DNA from 2 places in the Exiguobacterium sp. UBA3491 genome. Region 1 is predicted to be linked to the other one. Evidence: riboswitches for the same ligand, from Rfam matches in the RefSeq annotation. Region 1 holds a riboswitch; the other holds the start of a gene.
What was found. Region 1 has a riboswitch for S-adenosylmethionine ahead of B4F99_RS06125 (amino acid permease). Riboswitches for the same ligand answer to the same signal wherever they lie in the genome.
Positions count from the first base shown of each region.

Region 2: linked by a shared signal. The riboswitch ahead of metK (methionine adenosyltransferase) and the one ahead of B4F99_RS06125 (amino acid permease) in region 1 are both predicted to bind S-adenosylmethionine.

Region 1 is NZ_DFQK01000017.1:66,100-70,926, forward strand. Features, by position in the region: gene gntK (gluconokinase) at 1-261, opposite strand, end outside; gene B4F99_RS06115 (GntR family transcriptional regulator) at 254-970, opposite strand; gene B4F99_RS06120 (ketopantoate reductase family protein) at 1,153-2,070, shown strand; SAM riboswitch class I at 2,107-2,208, shown strand; gene B4F99_RS06125 (amino acid permease) at 2,286-3,689, shown strand; gene mmuM (homocysteine S-methyltransferase) at 3,664-4,599, shown strand; gene B4F99_RS06135 (MarR family winged helix-turn-helix transcriptional regulator) at 4,670-4,827, opposite strand, start outside.
Region 2 is NZ_DFQK01000028.1:173,296-178,122, forward strand. Features, by position in the region: gene B4F99_RS10680 (EAL and HDOD domain-containing protein) at 1-517, shown strand, start outside; gene pckA (phosphoenolpyruvate carboxykinase (ATP)) at 544-2,112, opposite strand; SAM riboswitch class I at 2,347-2,473, shown strand; gene metK (methionine adenosyltransferase) at 2,602-3,810, shown strand; gene B4F99_RS10695 (GNAT family N-acetyltransferase) at 3,948-4,436, shown strand; gene B4F99_RS10700 (serine aminopeptidase domain-containing protein) at 4,515-4,827, shown strand, end outside.

The DNA.
Region 1 (4,827 bases):
GTCCATCGCAATCAAACTGTGCATGGCACTACTGAACGCGACGAACTTCGGTGGCATGCTCGGATGACGTTTTGTGATCAATCGGATGGATTCGAGTACGGCATCAAAAATTTCTTCCGGATCCTGTTCCGCCGTCGAACGGTTCGGTGTGTGGAGTGGGTAACCGACGTTCGTTTGTCCGATGACCTCTCCTTTTGTCGTAAATAAGACTGCTTTCGTACTCGTCGTTCCGATATCGACGCCTAACATGTATTCAGTCATGTGAATCGACTCCTTTCGACATCATTTGTTGCGTTTTCCAGAGATCTTCGACTTCCTGAACATCATCAAAGTTCTGATGTAAGGAAGCAACCATCCGTTCACGATCTCCTGTCTCGATCGCTTCGATATACAAGGCATGGTTCGCGAGGATGCGTTCAAAGTCTTCGATGTCTTCCTCGAATCGTACCCGCATTGATAGGAGGATGAAACTTTCCATGACTGGTTTGAGATTTTGCCAAATCATGCTGACATACCCATGATCGATCGAGCGGATGATCGTTTCATGAAACAGTACGTCTTGGAAAGAGAATTCATCAGCATCCTTATATTTGATGGCAACCTTCATCATTTCGAGAATTTTGCTGAGTTCACGGACGAGTTCTGCCCGTTCGACCTTAACAAGTCGCTCGAAGACGAACGTTTCGATGAGTAACCGGACATCATAGATTTCTTGAATGTCGCGCTCGGATAAACCGACGACGACCGCCCCCATTCGTTCGAGACGAATCAACTGTTCGGCTGCAAGGACCTTTAACGCGTCACGGACAGGTGAGCGACTGACTGAAAAATCAAAGGCTATTTTGTTTTCGGATAAAATGGTACCGCTTTCAATTTTTCCTGAAATGATCCGCATTCGTAGTTCGTGCGCGACACGATCTCCGGCAGAAGCTTTTGACAACCACTTCAAGGGGTATAACAGTTCTGACATAAAATCACCTGATTTCTACATTGAGTATACTTGTATACAAGTTAGTATATACGTTTTTTTCTAAAATGCAAACGCTTCACTTAAATCTTAACGATTCAACTGGCAATCAGGAAATCGATTCCAAATATGTTAGGGTGAAGGAGTAATCAATAATCAGAACGGGTAAGGAGGAGATAGTACATATGAACATTTTAGTTGTAGGTGCAGGAGCAGTCGGAGGTTATTTCGGGGGCCGTCTTGCTGAGCAAGGTGAACAGGTGACCTTTCTCGTCCGTCCGAAGCGATATGAACAATTACAAAAAACAGGTCTACAGATCACTAGTCCTCATGGCGATATCACGATCACGCCTCAGTTAGTGACACGAGACATGCGACCGGATCACGTATTTGATGTCGTTTTGCTTTCGACGAAAGCCTATCACTTAGATGATGTCTTAAAGGATCTTACGCCATTCGTTTCGAACGAGACGTATATCATTCCTTTATTGAATGGCATGCAACATATTCGGCGGTTAACAGAAGTCTTCGGAGAAGAGCGTGTACTGGGCGGTCTTTGCTTCATTGAATCGACGCTTGATGCAGAAGGACGCATTTTACAGACGAGTCCGTCACATCGACTGTTGTTTGGCTCACGAACCGGCAAACCAACAGCTCGTTTGCAGGAGATCGCAACACGTTTTGCGAAAGCGAAGGCACCGATGGCGTACTCGATGCATATCATGGATGACATGTGGCAAAAGTATCTTTTTATTTCGACATTTGCGGGTGTGACGACGCTATTTCGTTCAGCGATCGGTTCGATTCGGGAAGAAGCTGTCGGGCGTCAGATGATTGTAGACGTCATGAACGAAGCGAAACAGGCGATGGAAGAACAGGGCGCGGTCTTCAATGACGATACAGAAACGGTGCTATTGAAGCAGATGCATGCGATGGAAGATACGATGAAATCGTCGATGTTGCGCGATATGGAAAAAGGTCAGCCAGTCGAAGTGGAACATTTCTTTAGTACGTTGCTCGAAACACGCTCTTCACGTCATCTTCAACTGATTGAATCTAATTTATGGATCTATCAAAAAAATCGGGAAATGCCTGTTGACTGAATTATCTGCATTCTGATATGGTTAGGAACAATTACATACTTATCCAGAGAGGTGGAGGGACTGGCCCTATGAAACCTCAGCAACAGGTCGAAAGATACTGTGCTAATTCCTGCGGGTGCTGCACCCGATCGATAAGATTTCCGAATTGTCGACCGACGCATCCGTGAGGATGCGTTTTTTGTTTGAAATAGGTGGAACGAGGAGGAAATGGATTCATGAAAACGAGCGGAGCGTTTCGACGCAAGATGGAATCACGTCATCTGATCATGCTGTCGTTAGGTGGCGTCATTGGAACAGGATTATTTTTAAGTACAGGTTATACGTTGGAACAAGCGGGACGTGTCGGAACGATTTTGTCGTATTTAATCGGAGCCGTCGTCGTCTACTTAGTCATGTTAAGTCTTGGCGAACTCGCTGTACACATGCCGGAAACCGGATCATTCCATAAGTACGCAACAAAGTATATCGGACCCGGTACCGGTTATACGGTGGCCTGGCTCTACTGGCTGACGTGGACGGTCGCCCTTGGTTCAGAATTCACGGCAGCAGGCATTTTAATGCAACGTTGGTTCCCGTCGATTCCAGTCTGGGTGTTCAGTGCATTATTCGCTGCGATGATCCTTGGTATCAACGTCTTGAAGGTCCGCGTATTTGCTGAAGTCGAGTTTTGGTTCTCCGCCATTAAGGTCGTAACGATCATTGCTTTCATTTTACTTGGTGCAGGAGCCATCGTTGGCTTCATCCCATTACAAGATGGTAGCCCGGCACCATTCTTTTCTTCCTTAACGGAAGGAGGATTGTTTCCAAATGGGGCATTTGCGATCTTCATGACGATGCTTGCCGTGAACTTTGCTTACTCAGGAACGGAATTGATCGGCGTCGCAGCGGGTGAAGCGGTCGATCCGAAGCGGACGATTCCGCTTGCGATCCGAACAACGATTTTGCGACTCGTCCTCTTTTTCGTCGGTACGATCATCGTATTAGCCGTCTTATTGCCAACGGAAGGGAAGGGCGTGCTCGAAAGTCCATTCGTTGCGGTGTTTGAACGAATCGGGATTCCGTATGCGGCAGACGTGATGAACTTCGTCATTCTGACAGCGATCTTATCGGCAGCGAACTCTGGGCTTTACGCTGCCTCCCGGATGCTTTGGTCGCTTGCGAACGAACGCATGATTCCGCGCTTCTTCGCCCAGGTGACACCAAGTGGGGTTCCACTTCGAGCTGTATTGTTCAGCATGCTTGGCGGAGGACTTGCTTTGCTTTCTAGCATCTATGCAGCAGGAAGTGTCTATATCGCGCTCGTCTCGATTTCCGGTCTTGCTGTCGTCGTCGTCTGGATGAGTATCAGCGTTGCGCAGTATCGCTTCCGGAAACAATTCCTCCGCGAAGGGCATGTGGTCGACGAATTGGTCTATCGTACACCACTCTTTCCATTGGTACCGATCGCCGCTTTCGTCGTCTGTTTGATTTCCCTGATTGGTATCGGATTTGATCCGACGCAACGAGTCGCCTTGTATTGCGGTATCCCATTCATCGTGATCTGTTATGTCGTTCATGCGTTCACGAATTCTTCTCAGAAACGGAGTGTTGAAGATGTCCCGAATCAAAAATCCAGTTGACCAACGATTACAGGAAGTTCCTTTTCTTATTTTAGATGGTGCCCTTGCGACCGAACTCGAACAAAAGGGATTCGACCTGAACGATCCACTTTGGTCGGCACGCCTCTTAATTGAAGCACCGGAACAGATTGAGCGTGTCCATCACGATTACTTTGAAGTGGGCGCCGATGTTGCGATCACCTCAAGCTATCAAGCAAGTATCGAAGGATTCAAGCAACGTCACATCACGACCGAGGAAGCACAAGCGTTAATTCGACAAACGGTTACCTTAGCGCAAGATGCACGGACGCGTAGCGGAAAGAGTGCCGCATTGATCGCGGGATCAGTTGGTCCTTATGGTGCCTACTTAGCAGATGGTTCTGAGTATCGCGGTCATTATGGTGTGTCAGCAGATGTGCTAGAAGCCTTCCACAGACCACGCATCGAAGCATTGATTGAAGCGGGGGCTGATCTGCTGGCATTCGAGACAATTCCGTCGCTTGAGGAAGCTGTCGTGTTGTTCGGGATTCTCGAAGCGTTCCCGGAAGTATCTGCTTGGCTGACGTTCTCGCTTCAAGATGCGACGCACATTAGTGAAGGAACGGCACTTGCGACGTGTATTGAAACGGTCGGACAACATCCACAGCTCGCAGCAATCGGTGCAAATTGTTTTCCAGCATCTTACGCGACCGATTTCATCCGTCACGTCAAGGCGTTGACGGATGTGCCAATCATCGTCTATCCGAACTCTGGTGAGGTCTATGATCCGGTCGCAAAAACATGGTCAGGTACGAATAATCAGTGTACGTCGTTCCAAGCCATCGCAAAGACATGGTATGAAGCTGGAGCACGATTGATTGGCGGTTGTTGTAGAACTTCACCGGAACATATCGCGCAAATTCGTTCGGTTTGCCAGGTTTCTCATACGTGATGAATGATGACGAAAAAACGGACACGAAATCAATCGATTTCGCGTCCGTTTTTTTTATGGTGTAATTCCATTACCGTTCGCGCAAGGCGCGATTGAATTGTTGCAATAGGCGTCCGAAATCTTCTGCATCATCCGCTGGCCAGTCTGTCAGTAGACGTTCGATGCTTGCGAGACGTGCGGTTCGGTAGATGGTGAGTTCTTGTTGTCCTTTATCTGTAATATGATAGA
Region 2 (4,827 bases), on a different contig from region 1:
AGTGGGATTACGCAATACGGTTAGTTCCGTTCGTCAAGCGATCTCACTACTTGGCTTTGCTCAACTTAAAAGCTGGATTTCGTTGATTGTCTTACGTGAAATGAAGCTCGCAAGTCCTTATGAATGGTCGAATGAGTTGCTGCGATCTTCCTTACATTGCGCAAAGCTCTGTGAGTTGTTTGCAACAGAAACAAGGACGCTGCAACAAGAGAGTGCCTATATGATCGGCTTGTTATCGCATATCGATGCGTTATTGTCCGTTGATATTGACGACATCATCGATCAATTGCCAATCGAGGAATCCTTGAAGATTGTCCTCCAAGGAAAAGACCATCCGTTCCGGGATTGTCTAGTGCTTGCGATCAGCGCAGATCGCGGTGATTTCGAACAGTTCGAATTGCTCAGTCAACGGTTAGGTGTATCACTTCCGCGAGCATATGCGTTACTGACGGAAAGTCAGGAGTGGCTTATGCAAAAAGAGATGCATCTTCAAGAAGAGACAGATGCCATTCTATAAAAAAAAGAGCCCTGAGGCTCTTTTTTTTATAGACATGGACCTGCTGACTTGATCGCATCCGTCGCACTTTCGAAACGAAGGAAATTATGTTGGAATTTCTCAGCAAGCGAACGCGCTTGTGTGTTGTATTCGTCAGGATTTGACCAGACGCGTACCGGATTGAGTAATTCACTTGGAACACCAGGAACTTCAAGTGGCATATGAAGTCCGAAGATTGGGTGCTCTTCTGTTGGAATCGTTGCAAGTGTTCCGTTGACGGCAGCGTTGACCATCGTCCGTGTATACGATAGCTTCATTCGACTACCTGTCCCGTAAGCACCGCCTGTCCAGCCTGTGTTGACGAGATAAACGGTCACACCGTGACGATCAATCAGTTCTCCGAGCATCGTCGCATACTTTTCAGGTATCAGTGGAAGAAATGGTGAACCGAAGCATGTCGAGAACGTTGCTTCCGGTTCCGTGATACCACGCTCTGTTCCAGCAAGTTTTGATGTATAACCTGATAGGAAATGATACATCGCTTGTTCTTTCGTCAACTTACTGATCGGAGGCAAGACGCCATACGCATCAGCCGTCAAGAAGACAATCGTCTTCGGATGACCAGCCCGTGATGGGACAGCGATGTTATCGATCGCTGTGATCGGATAAGCAGCACGTGTATTTTCAGTCAACGATGTGTCATCGTAATCAGGATGACGAGATTCATCGAGCACGACGTTTTCAAGGACAGTTCCGAAACGGATCGCATCAAAAATTTGCGGTTCTTTTTCGCGTGACAGATTGACCGTCTTCGCATAACATCCACCTTCAATGTTGAAGACGCCGTCATGCGACCAACCATGCTCATCGTCACCGATCAATTGACGGCTATCGTCTGCTGACAGGGTGGTCTTACCAGTACCGGATAGACCGAAGAACAAGGCGACGTCGCCTTCGTGTCCGACGTTTGCTGAACAGTGCATCGAAAGGACATTTTCTTGTGGTAAGAGGTAGTTCATGACGGAAAAAATCGATTTTTTGATTTCGCCCGCATATTCGGTTCCGCCGATCAAGACGATCCGGTGTTCAAACGACATGGCGATGAATGTCTCGGAATTCGTTCCGTCAACGGTAGGATCTGCTTTGAAATGTGGCGCGTAGACGACCGTGAACGGTTCGAAGGCAGCCACTTCAGGATACTCGCGTAAAAAGAGTTGTTTGGCAAACAGGTTATGCCAAGCGTATTGTGTGAGCACACGAACCGGAAGGGTGAAGTGCGTATCTGCCCCAGCAGCAGCTTCTGTGTAGTAGAGCTGATCGGCTTCGTTCATGTAACGAAGAACCTTTTGTAACAATTGTTCAAATTTGTCTCCATCCATCGGTTGGTTAACATGACCCCAATCAATGTGAGACTCGCAGGAAGAATCACGGACGATGAACTTATCTTTTGGTGAACGACCTGTAAATTTCCCCGTTTCTACAGATAGTGCGCCGTTCTCAGTAAGGACACCTTCTTCGTTTCGAATCGCATGTTCGACAAGTTCAGCAACAGATAGTTGTTTGAACACATGCTCTTTCTTGAGTAGTTCTTCGATATTCAGGACCGTCATCGGCATCCTGACCCCACCTTTCCCCTACGTTGGTTTTGGCTCACTGAATTTAGTATGACACATTTATTATATATGACATACTAAAGAGAGCGCAATCATTTTCTGGTGCTGATTTCTATTTATCTGGAAACGCTTTCAGCATTAATAGTTTAACATCTCTTTTAAAAAGTTTCGACTAGAATTTGAAACCTTGCTTGACAGAGTAGGTACAACTTTATATCATGTAATTCGTAACGGATACTCTTATTCTGAGCAGGTGGAGGGAACAAGGCCCGAAGAAACCCGGCAACCGTCCTACATTAATTCATATATTAATGAGGGAAAAGGTGCTCTCCTGAAGCGAAGTAAACACTTCGAACGATAAGAGGGTAAAGGAAGAACGCACAACCTTTCCCTGACCATTTTTTGGACTTGGAAAGGTTTTTTTCATTTTACCGTCCCACTCAACTAGGGGAAATGAGTACACCGTCAAATTCTTTTTTGGGAGGGTCATACATGACAAACCTTAATCGCCGACTATTCACGTCGGAGTCAGTCACTGAAGGTCATCCAGATAAAATCTGTGACCAAATTTCGGATTCAATCCTCGATGCGATTCTTGCAGCGGATCCAAACGCACGTGTTGCGGCAGAAACTTCTGTTACAACAGGTCTCGTTCTCGTTGCAGGTGAGATCACGACATCCACTTACGTCGACATTCCAAAAGTCGTTCGTGAAACGATTCGTGAAATCGGCTACACACGCGCGAAATACGGTTTCGATGCGGATACATGTGCTGTATTGACATCGATCGATGAGCAATCAGCAGATATCGCTCTTGGTGTCGACCAAGCGCTTGAAGCACGTGAAGGTAGCATGTCTGATGCAGAAATCGATGCAATCGGTGCAGGAGACCAAGGTCTTATGTTCGGTTACGCAACGAAAGAAACACCAGAACTCATGCCACTTCCAATTTCGCTTTCGCACCGTCTCGCACGCCGTTTGGCAGAAGTGCGTAAAAACGGTCAACTCGACTACCTTCGTCCGGACGGAAAAACACAAGTCACGGTCGAATACAACGAGAACAACGAGCCGGTTCGTGTCGATACGATCGTCATCTCGACACAACATGCGGAAGAAGTTACGCTTGAGCAAATCCAAGCTGATTTAAAAGAACACGTCATCACACCAGTCATCCCGGCTGAATACATCGACGCAGCAACGAAATTCTTCATCAACCCAACTGGTCGTTTCGTCATTGGCGGACCACAAGGAGATGCTGGATTGACTGGTCGTAAGATCATCGTTGATACGTATGGTGGATACGCACGCCACGGCGGTGGAGCATTCTCAGGTAAAGATCCAACAAAAGTCGACCGTTCAGCTGCATACGCAGCACGTTACGTCGCGAAGAACCTCGTTGCTGCAGGTCTTGCAGACAAAGCAGAAGTTCAACTCGCTTACGCAATCGGTGTCGCACACCCAGTATCAATCGCGGTTGATACATTCGGCACAGGAAAACTTCCTGAAGCACAACTCGTCGAATTGGTTGCTGAAAACTTCGATCTTCGTCCGGCTGGAATCATCAACATGCTTGATCTCCGTCGTCCGATCTATCGTCAAACAGCTGCATACGGTCACTTCGGTCGTACAGATGTTGAGCTTCCATGGGAGCAAACAGATAAAGCAGCAGTTCTTGAAGAACAAGCAAAACGTTTCGCATAATCAAAAAGTCCGGAAATCCTACTTGGGTTTTCGGGCTTTTTTGTTTCCGCGGAACTTTGCAGGAAACGAATGTTTTTTCTAGAAAAGGGTAAAAGTACATGAGTCGATTTGTATGAGTATAAAGGGGGGTTCCGATTATGGAAATACGCGAAGCTATTCCAGCTGATGCAGGACGTATTCATGACATTGCTATCACATCTTGGTTGGATACGTATGAAGAAATCTATTCCGAAAGTTCGAAAGCGCATTTCGTGCAGGAGGCGTATCCGCAAGAAGAAGTCGTTCGTGCGATCCTGACAGCGGAAGAAGCACGGGGAGAGTATTTTTATGTCGGAATCATCGACGAGGAAATCGTCGGTTTCATTCATGCTGTTGATGTCGAAGGAACATGGGAGATCATTCGGCTTTACGTCCTGCCGGAATATCAGCAAAACGGAATCGGAAGACGTCTGATTCGTGAACTCGAACGACAAGGAGCCGTCCCACTCGAAGTCTACGTGGAAGCACGTAACTATAAAGCGCGTCAATTCCTGACCTCATTTGGATTTGAAGAACTTAGTGAGATGACGGAAGAAGTGTTTGGGCAAGCGGAATCAGTCGTTCGTCTTCGCCATGTTGCCTCGTGAAATCCGTCTCGGGACGGTTTCGTTTGCGTTTGAAATAAGGTATCGTGAAAAGGAATTATGAAGTGAAGAGGTGAGTTTGTGGTTGAACAACCAACAGGAATCATCGTATTAGTCTATCCGTTACAACTGCGTGCCCGTCCGAGTGAAGCTTTGATTCGAGTACTCGAAAGAGAGTATGAAGTGTTACTCGTCGACGCACCACGTCGCATTTCGTTTGAAGAGCACGGTCAACTGTTAAAAGAAGCATTACGCGAAGCAGGAAAACGAAAGCTACCGATTCATATCATCGCCTGTAGCATGGGCGCACTCGTCGTCAATCGTCTATTGCAAGAATATGAACTACCAGTCGCAAGTCTTGCATTCGTTTCACCATTGTTTGATTGGCATCCGT